DNA from 3 places in the Bacillus sp. PK3-037 genome. Region 2 is predicted to be linked to each of the others. Evidence: riboswitches for the same ligand, from Rfam matches in the RefSeq annotation. Region 2 holds a riboswitch; each other region holds the start of a gene.
What was found. Region 2 has a riboswitch for cyclic di-AMP ahead of M1D69_RS05620 (potassium channel family protein). Riboswitches for the same ligand answer to the same signal wherever they lie in the genome.

Region 1: linked by a shared signal. The riboswitch ahead of M1D69_RS18645 (dicarboxylate/amino acid:cation symporter) and the one ahead of M1D69_RS05620 (potassium channel family protein) in region 2 are both predicted to bind cyclic di-AMP.
Region 3: linked by a shared signal. The riboswitch ahead of kimA (potassium transporter KimA) and the one ahead of M1D69_RS05620 (potassium channel family protein) in region 2 are both predicted to bind cyclic di-AMP.

What each region holds. Positions count from the first base shown of each region.
Region 1 covers NZ_CP096408.1:3,605,452-3,608,597, reverse strand. Annotated here, with positions in the region: gene M1D69_RS18650 (AI-2E family transporter) at 1-927, shown strand, start outside; cyclic di-AMP (ydaO/yuaA leader) riboswitch at 977-1,108, shown strand; gene M1D69_RS18645 (dicarboxylate/amino acid:cation symporter) at 1,181-2,419, shown strand; gene M1D69_RS18640 (ABC transporter ATP-binding protein) at 2,510-3,146, shown strand, end outside.
Region 2 covers NZ_CP096408.1:1,099,515-1,102,660, reverse strand. Annotated here, with positions in the region: gene cudC (choline uptake/conversion transcriptional regulator CudC) at 1-458, shown strand, start outside; gene bslA (biofilm surface layer hydrophobin BslA) at 666-1,211, shown strand; cyclic di-AMP (ydaO/yuaA leader) riboswitch at 1,370-1,519, shown strand; gene M1D69_RS05620 (potassium channel family protein) at 1,591-2,259, shown strand; gene M1D69_RS05615 (TrkH family potassium uptake protein) at 2,266-3,146, shown strand, end outside.
Region 3 covers NZ_CP096408.1:3,622,782-3,625,927, forward strand. Annotated here, with positions in the region: gene kimA (potassium transporter KimA) at 1-1,670, opposite strand, end outside; cyclic di-AMP (ydaO/yuaA leader) riboswitch at 1,860-2,004, opposite strand; gene M1D69_RS18740 (cellulose biosynthesis cyclic di-GMP-binding regulatory protein BcsB) at 2,140-3,146, opposite strand, start outside.

The DNA.
Region 1 (3,146 bases), 1.6 Mb from region 2:
ACATTTCTTATGGATCGTTTGGAGCTTGTCGTCCGGCAGTTTTTAAGCCGGTTCTTCCGCGTGAGCCAGCGGGTTGTCATTACGTTTCTCTACATTTTGCTGGCCGTGCTGCTTACAGTCGGAGGGTTTGTGTTTTATCCGGTCGTTGCCGCACAGATTCAGCAGCTGATCAAGCAGATTAAACATATTGCGTATCATCCAAGCAGCATTCCTTTCTTTGATGAGATCACAAGTGTTTTCGGAGATATTAATATCAGTTCGTATGTCAAAGAGGGTTTCAATGTACTTTATACGTATCTGGCCGATATCAGCACATTTGGCTTGCAGATCGTGATGGCGCTCATTCTCAGCATGTTCTTCTTATTCGAGAAAAAACGGCTGTCTGAATTTATGGAGCAGTTTAAAACGAGCAAGCTTGCTGTTTTTTATAATGAGATTGCTTTTTTCGGAGGTAAATTCGCGAGAACGTTCGGCAAGGTGCTTGAGGCACAATTTATCATCGCGCTCGTGAACTGCATACTGACTTTTATTGCACTCTGGATTATGCACTTCCCTCAGCTGTTGGGGCTGTCCATCATGGTTTTCTTTCTCGGATTGATCCCGGTAGCTGGCGTTGTCATCTCCCTGATCCCGCTTAGCATTATTGCATACAGCACAGGCGGCGGAATGTATGTGCTCTACATTGTGCTTGTCATTTTCGCCATCCATGCGATTGAGACATATTTCCTCAATCCGAAGCTGATGTCAGCGAAAACAGAGCTGCCGATCTTTTTCACATTTACAGTCCTGATTTTTTCTGAGCACTTTCTCGGCATTTGGGGCTTAATTATCGGGATTCCGATCTTTGTATTTCTCCTTGATATTCTTGATGTGACCAACAAGGAGAAAGGGCCTAAAAGACCCCGAGAAAAAAGTAACAAAAAATAGTTTACAAAATTGGATATTTTCTGTATAAATAAAACTACAACATACAATAGTAAGCCACACGCTTAATCCTTTTTAAAAGGAGTGGGGGACCCGATCTTTTGGGGTTCATTTTTCATCTGAAAAACGGACATCTCTTCGTCCGAACCCGGCAGCTAACCTCATCAGCGTGAAGAGAGAATCCTGTGGTTTTATGATACAGCCAAAGCCCGCGGGAGTCTCTCGCGGGCTTTTTTTCAAAAAAGGAGGAATGCGGATGAAACTGGCAACAAAGATCATCATTGCATTGGTTCTGGGTGCCGTCACAGGGATTATTCTTAACGTAACATCGCCTGAATTATTTGAAAATTTGAATAAGTTTGTATTCGGGCCTCTTGGCACCATTTTTTTAAACCTCATTAAAATGCTTGTCGTGCCGATTGTTTTTTTCTCTCTTACATTAGGAGTTGCCGGGCTTGGAGATCCTAAAAAGCTTGGCAGAATCGGTGTGAAGGCCATTTCTTATTTTCTCATCACGACAGCGGTGGCGATTACGATCGGGCTTATATTGGCGCTTGTCATTAAGCCGGGTGAGTTTGGCACTTATGATGTCTCATCCGCTAAATTCGAGGCAGAAGAAGCGCCGAGTATTGCTGACACACTTCTGAACATGATTCCGGCCAATCCCGTTCAAGCGATGACCGAAGGAAATATGCTCCAGATTATCGTGTTTTCCATTTTTGTCGGACTCGGGATTACGATGCTAGGCAAAAAAGCGGATATGCTTTTGAAAGTCGTGGAGCAGGGCAATGAACTGATGATGTATCTGGTCAACCTAGTCATGAAGTTTGCGCCATACGGCACGTTTGGTCTCATTGCGACAGCTATCGGCAGCCAGGGATTCAGTGCAATAAAAGCGATGGGGCTGTACATGATTGTTGTTACGCTGTCTCTTGTCATACATGCAATCGTCACATACGGTTCAACAGTGGCTCTTTTAGCAAAAAGAAATCCGATTACGTTCTTTAAAGATTTCTCAGAAGTTATGGTCGTTGCGTTCAGTACCTCAAGCAGCAATGCAACGCTTCCGGTATCAATGGATGTAGCCCAGAAAAAACTAAAAGTGCCTGAGCCGATCAGCAGCTTTGTTCAGCCGCTCGGGGCGACGATTAACATGGACGGGACAGCCATTATGCAAGGGGTGGCCACCATCTTCATTGCACAGGTATTCGGACATGATCTTACATTTACGCAATTGCTGATGGTGATATTGACGGCTGTATTAGCAAGTGTGGGAACTGCGGGTGTTCCGGGAGTCGGTTTGATTATGCTCGCCATGGTGCTTCAATCAGTCGGCCTGCCTGTTGAGGGGATCGGATTGATCCTCGGAATAGACCGCTTGCTTGATATGCTTCGCACAGTGGTCAACACAACAGGAGACGCGGCCTGTGCCGTCATCATTACAGAAACAGAAAAGAACAAACAGCCGGAGCAAGCACCGACTCTATCGGTTTAACCAAACATTTGGAAGCAACAAATGCTATAATACAAACAGTGCCTATTTTTAGGCACTGTTTATTTTTGTCGAAAAAAGGAGGAAGGCTTTATGGCTGAGCCGATTTTACATATTGAAGGCCTTGATAAAAAAATAGGGTCTAAACAGATTTTAAAACAGATCAGCATGGACGTCAGGCAGGGAGAGATTATCGGTCTTCTCGGTCCGAACGGTTCCGGAAAAACGACACTCATCCGCATCATCGTCGGACTGTTAAAACAAAACAGCGGAAGCGTGGCCATCAACGGATTCAAGCATGACTCTGAGTTCGAACAAGCGATGGAAGCTGTCGGCGCGATCGTGGAAAACCCTGAGTTTTACCCGTACCTGTCAGGCTGGGAGAACCTCAAACACTTTGCAAATATGCACAAAAAAATAGATGATGAAAGACTGGACGAAGTGGTGGAACGAGTCGGGCTGACGTCAGCGATTGATGATAAGGTGAAAACCTACTCACTCGGCATGCGCCAGCGTCTCGGCATTGCTCAGGCGATTCTTCACCGGCCGAAGCTTCTCATTTTAGATGAGCCGACAAACGGTCTTGATCCTGCCGGTATGAAGGATTTTCGCGACCATATTAAGGAGCTCGCCGAAGAGGAAGGAACAGCGGTTTTATTCGCCACTCATTTATTGCGTGAAGTTGAAGACCTGTGTGACCGTGTGATCATCATACAAAAAGGCGAGATCA
Region 2 (3,146 bases):
GAATTACCCGAAGTGTCGGGATATTATATGGAACGATGTACATGCGGGACGAGATGACGCTTGACGAAATGCGGGAGGAGCTGCAAATGAGCAAGCCCAGCATGAGCACAGGTGTCAAAAAGCTTCAGGATTTAAATGTCGTGAAGAAGACATTTCACCGAGGCATCCGCAAGCACACATTTGTAGCCGAAAAAGATTTCTTTAAATTTTTCACAAATTTCTTTCCGCCAAAATGGGAACGGGAAGTTCAGGTGAATGTATCAGCAATTGAGGAGGCTCAGGCTGATTTACAAGAGGTCTTGCATAAGGAAGAACTCAATGAGGAAATGAAGAATGAAGCGCAGCGTTTATACGAACAGCTGGAAAGTTCTAAAGCCTACTACGATTGGCTGAAACGTCTCGCTGAATCGGTGCAGAGCGGAGAGATCTTTAAATTTATACCAATTGAAACCAAATAATCGAAAAACGTCTGGAAAACCGGACGTTTTTTTGTTTTTCCGCTAAATTTACTGCAAATTTGAAAAATACGGGAAAAACACCCCATTTACTTCCATTTTATTTGATGATAATTTTATGTAGGTAAAATTTGTATTTGGCCTTTAAGAGGAGGTGGAAAGCAGAGGCAGGCCTTTAATCTTTATCACTTATTAGGGGGAATTTTTATTATGAAACGCAAATTATTATCTTCTTTGGCAATTAGTGCATTAAGTCTCGGGTTACTCATTTCTGCACCAACAGCTTCTTTCGCGGCTGAATCTACATCAACTAAAGCTCATACTGAATCTACTATGAGAACACAGTCTACAGCGTCATTGTTCGCAACAATCACTGGCGCCAGCAAAACGGAATGGTCTTTCTCAGATATCGAATTGACTTACCGTCCAAATACGCTTCTCAGCCTTGGCGTTATGGAGTTTACATTGCCAAGCGGATTTACTGCAAACACGAAAGACACATTGAACGGAAATGCCTTGCGTACAACACAGATCCTCAATAACGGGAAAACAGTAAGAGTTCCTTTGGCACTTGATTTATTAGGCGCTGGTGAATTCAAGTTAAAACTGAATAACAAAACGCTTCCTGCCGCTGGTACATATACTTTCCGTGCAGAGAACAAATCACTGAGCATCGGAAATAAATTTTACGCGGAAGCCAGCATCGAAGTGGCTAAGCGCAGCACACCTCCGACTCAGCCATGCGACTGTAAATAATCACAGAGGGCCGGCTTAACGCCGGTCTTTTTTACGTATTTTGACTCCTTTTCCTCTCCCTTTTCCCTCTATTTCCAGTTACCTTTTCACTTGTATTAAATTTAAATTGACAAACACTAGAAACAGGAGTAAATTCTTGAGTGTTCAATTTCATATTGTCTCTTTTACCGCTTAATCAAACACGAACGGGGAAACCAATGATTGGCTGTTTCACAAAACGGTCTTGGGGTGAATCTTACTTAGTAAGAAGGGGTACTCTGAATCCCTAATCCGACAGCTAACCTCGTAGGCGTATACAGAGAGGAGGTCTATTTTGACCATTCTTTGTAATGGTCTTTTTTACTTCAAAACGCTAATTTTATTAAGGGAGTCTTGAACATTGGGAAGAATAAAAAACAAACAATTTGCAGTAATCGGGCTTGGACGATTCGGCGGAAGCATTTGCAAAGAGCTGCACAGAATGGGCCATGAGGTTCTTGCTATTGATATTAACGAAGAAAAGGTCAATGCCTCCGCTTCCTACGCAACCCATGCGGTCATTGCCAATGCCACTGAAGAAAACGAATTGCTTTCACTGGGAATTCGTAATTTTGAATATGTCGTCGTGGCTATAGGTGCGAATATTCAAGCGAGCACACTGACCACTTTGCTATTAAAAGAGCTTCACATTCCAAATATTTGGGTGAAAGCCCAAAATTATTATCACCATAAGGTGCTGGAAAAAATCGGCGCCGACCGCATTATTCATCCGGAAAAGGATATGGGCGTCAAAATCGCACAAAGTCTTTCTGATGAAAATGTCTTGAATTATATCGACTTATCTGATGATTACAGTATTGTTGAGCTGCTGGCAACTCGAAAACTGAATTCCAAATCCATTCATGATCTGAATGTTAGAGCGAAGTACGGATGTACCATCCTGGCAATTAAACATAATGGAGATGTTCGCCTTTCTCCTGCACCGGAAGAGGTGATTTACGAACAAGACTGCCTGGTGATGATGGGTCACAAAAAGGATATTAAACGCTTTGAAAACGAAGGGATGTAGACAAAGGTGAGACTTCATAAGGAAACTGTAATCAAGTGGGTTCGTTTTTCTCCCCCGCAAGTGCTTGCGATTGGTTTTTTTCTTACTATTATTATTGGCTCTCTTTTGTTAAAGCTCCCGATTTCTGCTACGAAGCCGTTGTCATGGATAGATGCCCTTTTTACAGCGGCTTCTGCCACAACTGTTACCGGGCTTGCAGTTGTTGACACTGGGACAGAATTTACGGTGTTCGGGCAAACTGTCATCATGGGTCTGATTCAAGTCGGCGGGCTTGGCTTTATGACATTTGCTGTTCTGATCGTCATGATTTTAGGAAAAAAAATCGGATTGAAAGAACGAATGCTGGTCCGGGAAGCCTTAAACCAGCCGACAATTGGCGGCGTGATAGGTCTTGTCAAAGTCCTGTTTCTATTTTCAATCAGTATCGAATTGATCGCCGCCCTGATCTTATCCATCCGGCTTGTGCCACAGTATGGCTGGGCATCCGGATTGTTTGCCAGTGTGTTTCATGCAATATCGGCTTTTAACAATGCCGGTTTTTCTTTATGGCCGGATAATATAATGAGCTACGTTGGTGATCCTGCAGTCAACCTTGTCATTACTTTCTTATTTATCACAGGGGGCATCGGGTTTACGGTGCTTTTTGACATCCTGAAAAATCGGCGTTTCAAAGCCTTTTCATTACATACGAAACTGATGCTTGCGGGAACGTTCTTTTTGAATATTGCTGCCACGCTGATTATCTTTATTTTAGAGTACAGCAACCCCGGCACGCTTGGTTCCTTGCATTTGCCAGACAAACTGTGGGCTTCGTATTTTCAGGCAGTGACGCCGAGAACCGCGGGCTTCAACTCTGTGGATTTTGGCAGCATGAGAGAAGGCACCAT
Region 3 (3,146 bases), 1.6 Mb from region 2:
TTCTTCTTCGCTTTTGCTTCAACAGTTTCCAAAAACTTATCAAACGGATGGACCAGGCTTCTGTACGAAGAGTGAAGCGTGACGAGACGCACTCCATTATTCAGCTCTTCCCAGCGTTTTTCCACTTTCTTTTCCTGTTCTCTGTCAAACGACACGTGAACGGCAATGACCTGATCTGACAGTGATTTCGCATATTGAATGGATTTTTGCACGACGGTTGTGACGCCGGCTACAGGCACAATTACGACCGTACCTTTGATTTCTTCCGGCTGTTTGTTTACGATGCGAAGCTGTTCACCGACAGCCGTATAGTGATTTTTAATCGCAAAAAACAAAAAAACGACGATAGGCATAAAGATTAAAACAGGCCATACGACATTAAACTTCGTGACAAACAGGATGGACAGAACCATAAACGATATCAATGCACCGCAGGCGTTGATCAGCATTTTTCCAATCCAGCCTTTTGGTTTTTGTTTGATCCATTTGATGCACATCCCTGTTTGTGAAAGGGTAAATGGAATAAACACACCGACCGCGTATAACGGGATTAAGTGCTCCGTCTGCCCTCCAAATAACAGAATCAGCACAATTGAGGCAACGCCTAAAAAGATAATCCCGTTTGAAAAGCCTAAGCGGTCGCCTCTTACTGTAAACATGCGCGGCATGTATTGGTCTCTCGCCAAGTTGAAGGCAAGCTGCGGGAAGGCTGAAAAGCCCGTATTCGCCGCAAGGACCAAAATTAACGATGTCACACCTTGAATGACATAGTAAAACACATTTCTGCCGAAGGTATCCGACGCGATTTGTGAAATGACCGTTTCATTCGGTTTCGGAGCCGTCCCGTAACCGTATGCAAGTACCGTAATGCCGGCAAACAGAACCGCAAGCAAGATCCCCATCATAGCCAACGTTCTCGCCGCGTTTCGCGCAGGCGGGTTTTTGAAGGCTGGAATCGCGTTGGAGATCGCTTCAACTCCGGTGAGCGCGGAGCAGCCGGATGAAAAAGCCTTAAGCAGCAAAAACAGCGTAATGCCGGCTACCGGTGTGCCGATCGGTGTATGATGGACTGGCTGATCAATTTGCCCTGTCATAAGCTTAAAAAGACCGACGGCAATCAGGATGAAAAGCGCCGCCACAAACAGATAGACCGGGTAGGCAAGAATCGATGCTGATTCTGACAGCCCCCGCAGATTTAAAATCATAATCACTAAAACAAGTAAAACAGCAATCGGTATATGATAATCATGCAGTGCCGGGAACGCCGACGTGATGGCGTCCGTCCCTGCGGAAATACTTACTGCTACAGTTAATATATAATCGACAAGCAATGAACCGCCTGCAATCAGCCCGGGCTTTTCGCCGAGGTTTTCTTTTGATACAACGTACGCCCCGCCGCCCTGCGGATAAGCGTAAATAATTTGCCTGTATGAGAGAATCAGCGCGAGCAGCAAAATGAGTACGCCGACCGCTATCGGAATGGAATACCAAAATGCAGCAGCGCTTACCGCCGCCAATATGATAAGAATTTGTTCCGTTCCGTAAGCGACAGATGATAAAGCATCTGAGGAAAGCATGGCAAGCGCCTTTAATTTCGTCAGTTTTTGTTCTCCTGCTGCTTGTGATTTTAACGGTTTCCCAATCAAAAAACGTTTGATTGAATGATACATCGATGTCTTCCCCTTTTAATTTCATTTTTCATTAAAACAATAAAACATCCGCATCTGCTCTCACATTTTGTAATAATCCTTTCTGCTATGATGATTCTGTACGCGATTTACATCCTGAAAATTGAACAGCAAAAAACACAGAGGCAAACGGATGCCCCTGTGCCTTAACATCGAACACAGGTTTCATTCATCTCCTCTCATGAACGCTTACGAGGTTAGCTGACGGATTCGGGCATATGAGAGTTTGCCCTACCTAAAAAGGATTCACCCCGAGCGGCAAAATGCCGCCAAAATGGGTCCCCCGCTCTGTTTACAGATTAAGCGATTTGTTTTCTAAAAGAGATCATACTCCCGTTTACGTATGTTGTAAAGAGGCTTATTGGCCGGGAGAAAAAAATAAAATGACAGGTTCCACATATGGAAAACTTAAACCAAAAACAAAAAACAGAGGCTGAAATCAGCCTCTGTCTTATTCTCTGTCTGTCTTTCTCTTTCTTTGTCTAACGGTTATCCAAATGAAGGCTGCCGCAATTACCATCATGAGAGCCAGCACGCCGATATACAGCAGTTTTTGCCCATGATCTTGTGCTGTTTTTTCCGCTTCAGAACTGTTTGTTTCCGATTTGAGCTGCTGGTGGTTTGTAAACACCTGCTGGCTGTTTGTTTCATTGGTGACGGTCGCCGTGTCATCATTGCTGTTCAAAAAGCTGATGATTTCTTTTGTGACGGCCGCGCCATTTCCTTTCAGCGGTGCAAAAACAGCCATCGTATAATGTGAATCCCATAAAGACGCTTGGGTAAATGCCACTTGTTTCGTCGTCTCGTTCAGCATTTCAAAGCCCGACACGTCAAACGAGCCGTCTTTCGCTTGAGGCACGAGCAGATCAGAAGATTGCTCTTTCAAAAGAGAGAACTGGCTGATGCCGCCGATGAAAATTAAGTTCCGTCCTTTCGCGTCCTCCGCTTTAATTTCAGATGCTTTCCTTACTGTGAAAGATTGCTGGGCTTCGCTTCCAAAGGAATCAGTAACGAGAGAAAGCTCCTTAAGCTTGGATGTGCTCAAGCTGTCAGGGAGCACAATCAGTGTTGCCTGTTCCTGATTTCCGGCGTATGGAAGCGGCCATTCTTGAAAATCGGCTGACGGGGATGTGCCTTTGATCGTGTAAGACAACGTGCTGCTTTTATCAATGAAGACCCATTTCTCTTCGTCCGTTGTGTTGCAAGGGTTGTTTTCCTTTAAGCCCGTGGTGATAAACTGTATATCAATGTAGCGGTTTTTCCGCAGCAGCTCAGGGTCTACTTTCAGCGTGACATGATAGTATCCGTTTTTATCTTCTTTTCCTAATTCATCAAGTCGAACTGAATGCGGCTGACCGTTGATGAGGACCTTCAGCTCTGCTGCTTGAGAGGCTGAACCGCTTTCTGCCGCGGCTGCTTGAATCGTTTCCGATTTCTTTAGTTTAAGCGACAGCTTGG